2 regions of the Enterococcus avium genome follow, and region 1 is predicted to be linked to the other one. Evidence: riboswitches for the same ligand, from Rfam matches in the RefSeq annotation. Region 1 holds a riboswitch; the other holds the start of a gene.

Region 1 (3,215 bases):
AGCAAGCTTTTTAAAAAGGAACTAGAGATGAATTTTGTAACCTATTTAAAATACCAGCGAGTAATCAAAGCCAAAGAGTTTCTCCGTCATTCAAACTTGAGTATCGATGACATTGCCCGACGTGTCGGCTTTTCACAAACAAGCTATTTCTGCAAGAGTTTTAGGGACATCACTTCAAAATCTCCCTCTAGCTTTCGCAAAGAAATAAATATCGAAAAATATCTACCGTTGGAACGAACGATGACTGTTTAACAGCTTACAAAAGGAGAGATGAATATGCGAATCTATACAAAGACAGGCGATAAGGGTATGACAAAGTTAGTTGGTGGTGCTCAGGTTGCAAAGGATTCCGATCGGGTAGAAAGCTATGGAACAATCGATGAATTAAATTCATGGATCGGCTTTATTATTTCAGAAACCCAAGACACACAAATCAAAAAAGAACTACAAGAAATTCAGCAAATGCTTTTTGATCTGGGAACAGATTTAGCAACACCAGAAAGTACCAGAACTGAAGGACGCCTGTATTCCGGAAGTTCTTGCTGGCTAGAAGAACGAATTGATCGCTACACCGATGAAGCTCCGGAAATTGAACGTTTCATTCTACCTGGCGGAACAACAACCGCAAGTATGCTCCATGTCGCCAGAACAATCACCCGCAGAGCAGAGAGATCCATAGTGACCTTAAACTGGACATCTAGCTTAAATAGTGAAATTGTCATTTTTATTAACCGTCTGTCCGATTATTTTTACGCACTGGCGAGAGTCATCAATGCGCGGGAAAAACAAGAGGACATTTTTTACGAGCGTGGTGAAAAAGTTTTCCATAAGATTAAAAGTACGGGCTTATAGATTGTATTCGCTTACGAATTATGCTATTTTATCTGTAGGTCAACAATAGTTATTTTATGAAAAGGATAAATGGAAACCAGTGTAAATCTGGTACGGTGCCGCCACTGTGAGAAGCAGCGCATGCTTTGTAGTCAGATCTTTTTATTTTTTTCATTAGCGGGCATGCTGTTTCGTTGCAAAGCAGGATGTTTTCTTTACAAATCCTTGTTAAGATAAAAGATCCAGCCCAACTAAAATAAGATAACTGTTTTAACCGTTTTATTGTACATTGCTGTACAGTAATGGGAATGGGCTGGTCTTTCAAAGCGGAAAGAGATTACAGGTACAAGGATGTACTGCTGACTCCCTTTTGTTGAAATTTTACAATTAAATAACCAGTCTTTACAAGGTAGTAATGATGCAGAGCAATGACGCTCCAGACAATGAATGATTGTTTGGAGTGTCTTTTTTATTTAAGGAGGAATAGTATGCAAAAAATCCATTTTAAGACAACGATCTGGCTGGGTTCAGAGGTTCTCGAGGGGCTTAAAGAACTGAAAAATAGACGAATCTTTTTAGTAGCAGATCCATTTTTGATCGAAAACGGCCAGATCAATGAAATCGTTCGCCACATTGATCATAACGATTACTTGGTATTTAGTGATATCGTCCCAGATCCGCCAATTGAGAAGATTGTCAGTGGAGTGAAGCAAATCGTTGATTTCCAAGCAGACATTATATTGACCATTGGCGGAGGATCGGCAATTGATGCAGCAAAAGCCATGAAATATTTTGCCAATCGAATACTAACAAACAAGATTGATCAATTAATTGCTATCCCTACGACAAGCGGAACAGGCTCAGAGGTAACGAATTTTTCAATCATCACAATTCCGGAAAGAGGAACGAAATTCCCTCTAGTTACAGATGAAATTCAGCCAGATATCGCCATTTTAGACACGAACTTAGTCATGGGCGTCCCACCTGCAATCACTGCGGATACAGGAATGGATGTCTTAACTCATATCCTCGAATCATACGTCTCTACTAAGGCTACTGTTTTATCTGACGCGTATTGTGAAAAAGCTGTCAAACTTGTTTTTAAATATTTGGAAAAGGCCCACAAAAACGGTGAGGATCGACAGGCAAGAGAAATGATGCATCTTGCATCTTGTTTGGCTGGTATCGCCTTTAATCAAACATCATTAGGAATCAATCACGGGATTGCTCACGCCGCGGGGGCTCGCTTGCACATTCCTCATGGTCGAATCAACGGGATTTTATTACCTAGTGTAATTCAGTTCAATGCGGATTTAAATGAGGCAGGACATCTCCAAAATAAGGCAGCAGTGAAATATTTAAAACTAGCTAAATGCTTAGGTGCATCAACAAATAATCCACGTATGGGAGTGAACACGCTAATTCGTCAAATTATTCAGTTGCGGAACAGCTTAAAAATGCCAGCAACACTCTCAGAATTTGGCCTTGAAAAGAGAGAGGTTGAACAAGTAATACCAGCAATTGCCGAAGCAGCAATAAATGATGCTTGCACAAAAACAAATCCTGTTGTGCCATCTCTCCAAGACATCGAAACGATCATTCAAGAGATTTTATAAAAGCATTGACAGCCCTTTCAAACTACCATATAATCGAACTAGCACAACGAGGTGCTCCCAAAATTTAAGAGCAATGAAGCTCCTTGATAGAAAACAGACATTTTGTTATTGTTTTTTATTTGGGAGCTTTTTATGTCTACTTTATTTGTCTTTTTCTTTCATAAAGGAGCACTTGTTGAAGTACAAAAAAGAAATTTCGCGTACTTTTTAATGAGGTTTGTTAGATAGATCACTAGAGATTATTTTTACACAAGGGAAGTAGGCGGATTCTTGAAAAAATGTAAGGATGTGAAGGGATGAATGGAAGAGTTGTAATAGTGGATGATGAGCCAATTACAAGATTTGATATTCGCGATATTCTGCAAGGAGCGGGCTACGAAGTCGTTGGCGAAGCAGCAGATGGTTTTGAAGTCATTGAAATTTGTAAGAAAACGCGCCCGGATGTTGTTTTAATGGATATTCAAATGCCCGTTTTAGATGGACTAAAAGCAGGAAAAAAAATTATTCAGGACAATACAGCCAGCAGCATTGTGTTTCTATCAGCCTACAGTGATGTTGAAAATACGACCAAAGCAAAGAATCTTGGCGCAATTGGCTATCTGGTAAAACCCTTAGATGAAAAATCATTGATCCCAACGTTGGAAATGAGTATTGCTCGCGGTAAGGAAACTCAAGATTTAATCAAGCAGGTTGAAAAATTGAAGACAAAATTAGACGAGCGAAAAATCATCGAAAAAGCAAAAGGCATTTTGAGTAAAGAAAACGGCT
Region 2 (3,215 bases), 280 kb from region 1:
ATGTGAGTGTCGGAAAAAGGATACTGTCTGTACGTTCAATTGCCAAACAAATGTCGATAATTTCATCTCTGGTAATTTTTCTTCCATAGTAAGCAGCCGTTGCTTGGCAAGCTGCGGCAATATCCGCCGTACTACTAGCCATCCCTTTAGCTATCGGTAGTTCTGAATTGATCACGAAAGATAGCTTTTCTCTTTTAGCATTCGGTATTCTTAAGTGATCCAGCGTTTTATTGATCGCTTTCTCGATTTTTGGTTTAGCTCCTTTAGAAGCAATTCCCGTTTGAAGCGTCACTTTAGAAAACCGATCAATTCCATAACTAACTAGTTTTTGCGAATCACCGAGCCAGCCTTGAATTAATTCTCCGCATGAACCGGTACAAGAAGCAGTCACTCGCATAAAATCGCCTCCAATGCATCAAGTAAGGATTTGTTATCAACTCTTGATTTAACTGCAATTCGATAATATTTTTGAGACAAGCCATGAAAGCTATTACAATTTCGAATCAGAATATTTTTTTGGATCAATTTTTCTTGTAGACAACCCGAACCCTGATACCGCAAGAAAATAAAATTCGTCTGACTAGAAAACGTTTCTAGCTCCTTAAATTGAGCCAACCCCTTTTCTAAAAACCTTCGTTCCTCTGCGATATAGCGCTGACTATCCTTAATAAATCTTGTTTCCTTCAATGCTTGCTGTCCGGCAATATCTGCAAAGGTATTAATGTGCCAAGGCACAGTTTTCGCTTCAATTTGAGCTAGAACAGCGCGATTACTACTTAGCAAGTAGCCTAAACGCAAACCTGGAATCGCAAACATTTTTGTCAACGATCGAAAGATGTAGAGGTTTTCATTAGTGCTGATTGAAGAAACAAGCGAATATTCCTCCCTTGTAAAATCTACAAATGCCTCATCGATAATTAAGGCTATCTCTTCTCTCTGACAAAATAGAGCTAATTCCTCAAGTTCAGATTGCTTCAGCATTTGACCAGTTGGATTATTTGGGTTACAGAGGCAGATGCCATCCACTTGTTGCTCCTTCGCTGATTGTATCAATTCTGCAATTGTCCATTGAAAATTGCGTTGCTCCAAATTAAAATAGCTAAATTCAGTCTTTTGTTGACTAAAAGCTGCTTCATACTCCATGAAAGTCGGTGCAAGCAATAATAATCTTTTCAGCATAAGCGTTCTTCCCAACATAAAAATCGCTTCTGCAGCCCCATTGGCTGGATAGACAAATTCTGCTGAAATCTCATGAAAATCAGCGATTGACTGGATTAGTGCATGGTATCGAATATCAGGATAATGAACTAGCTCCGCAATGCCCTTCGTTAGTGTTGCTTTGACTCCTTGGGGAATACCTAAGGGGTTGATATTTGCACTAAAATCAATTAACTCTTTCTTATCTATCTGATATAATTCACTGATTTCTTGAATATTTCCTCCATGCTTCACTGCCATAATAACGACTCCGCTTCTTGATTATTTTAGAAAGATTGCTTCTTTATATTTTTGTGGAATTCCTAGAATCACAATCTCAGATAGAGTTAAATTCACGACTGTCGCCAAGGTCAGGGGGACGAAAAGCATGAAAACAACCGGCCCCATCAATGGATAAAGCAATAGCAAATCCAATGGTACATTGATTACGTAAGCCACCAGCATCGAAATTATCGAAGCTGCGACCTTATTTCTTTGCAACTTTTTGCGCGTCCAGCTATAAAAGAACATACAGGCCGCCATCAATACAGCAATAATCAGATGAATTGGCAAAGTATTAGGAAACCCTGACAGTAACGCTGAGATCATGTGTCCGAAAAATCCTAAAAATGCTCCTGCGGCAGGGCCAAGAATGATTGCACCAATAAATGCGGGAAAAGAGTCTAATGCGATTGAACCAAGGATTTTAATGTTTGCCCCAATCACACATAGCGCCAGCAGAATTGCTAATGTTGCCAATTTCTTTGTTGAATACTTCATCATGTTTCACTCCTTATTCGTTTTAATGTATTAATTTTTCAAGTAAAATTAGTTCGATTCGAATGTCGTATATCATTCAACTAAAGTTCTTGAGCTTCAATTTGATTCTTATTGCTTAATATCCTTCTGTTTTAAGTAACCTGCGAAAAGTTGAACTGACATCCTTATTCGTTTTGATATACTATTTGTTTTCTCAGTAAATTCTGATTGATAACCAAAAAAAATAAACGCAGCGAGTCCAGAAAAGATGGTCTCGCCGCGTTTTTTATTTGTATAAATACACCAAATAATACCGTTAGCAAAATAATCTTCCCAATCCAATTATTTTTTAATCCCTGAACAAGGTATCCTGACTTTGCATCCATTTACTATCTCGCCTTCCCGAAAAGTGGCTTGTGAGAGTTCATCCGCATATACAGTAGAAAGGGGCTGTTGAGGATTTTCACCTCATTCCCTTGATCAGTTATTAAGTATTCAATTTTTCTTTATTATAGCAAACGTTTCTCCTTATTCTTGGCTTTTTTCCATAACTCAGCCACATTGTGCTATTTTGAAAAAGGTAAGAGCAAAATATTACTATATTTAAAACTGATTGACGATTTAAAAAAATGATGATCGAAATATGTACTATCCTCACGGAACCAAGCAATCGTCATCATCATTCGCTCTAGAATGTAGAAGAGAACTGTGTCCTTCAATAATCTTGATATGTATTCTAAAAAGATAGTCTTCAGAATCTTATTTCCCTGCTCAAACGATATAAAATACTGCTATTTTCAGATTTAACTACTGGTTAAAGGTTTTTCTTGAATTTTAATAAAGCAATCAAAGGAAAGCTATTCAATCGCTGAAGTTCAGCCAAATTTTGTTATTTCGAACCTAAAACAAAGCAATATATTGTTATTATTTATTATTCGATTTGAAAAATCATTGATTTATCAATCTTTTCATTCATTTTTATCTACCGCTTTTTTGATGAAGTAATTCTTTTAAATCAAAATTCATCTTGTCTTTTTATTTAAAAGAAAATAAGATGGAGAAAAGACTTTAAGGAGCGGACGATGACTAAAAAACAATCTTCACAAAATCTGATTTTGATCATTACCACTACTGTATACTCATTTTCTAGTATGATCTCAGCATTTTTTATGCTGGGAAGTCAATCACTTATTTGGTTTTTTATTAGTGCCCTCTTTTATTTTATTCCCTACGCACTGATCGTAGCGCAGTATACCAAA

What was found. Region 1 has a riboswitch for cobalamin ahead of AUF14_RS06160 (1-propanol dehydrogenase PduQ). Riboswitches for the same ligand answer to the same signal wherever they lie in the genome.
Region 2: linked by a shared signal. The riboswitch ahead of AUF14_RS07550 (ECF transporter S component) and the one ahead of AUF14_RS06160 (1-propanol dehydrogenase PduQ) in region 1 are both predicted to bind cobalamin.

Annotation. Positions count from the first base shown of each region.
Region 1 covers NZ_NBSL01000002.1:1,193,843-1,197,057, reverse strand. The annotation lists gene AUF14_RS06175 (helix-turn-helix domain-containing protein) at 1-252, shown strand, start outside; gene AUF14_RS06170 (cob(I)yrinic acid a,c-diamide adenosyltransferase) at 277-852, shown strand; adenosylcobalamin (AdoCbl) riboswitch at 897-1,046, shown strand; gene AUF14_RS06160 (1-propanol dehydrogenase PduQ) at 1,320-2,447, shown strand; gene AUF14_RS06155 (ANTAR domain-containing response regulator) at 2,744-3,215, shown strand, end outside.
Region 2 covers NZ_NBSL01000002.1:1,472,003-1,475,217, forward strand. The annotation lists gene AUF14_RS07540 (GHMP family kinase ATP-binding protein) at 1-397, opposite strand, end outside; gene cobD (threonine-phosphate decarboxylase CobD) at 388-1,458, opposite strand; gene AUF14_RS07550 (ECF transporter S component) at 1,480-1,980, opposite strand; cobalamin riboswitch at 2,300-2,469, opposite strand; gene AUF14_RS07560 (amino acid permease) at 3,039-3,215, shown strand, end outside.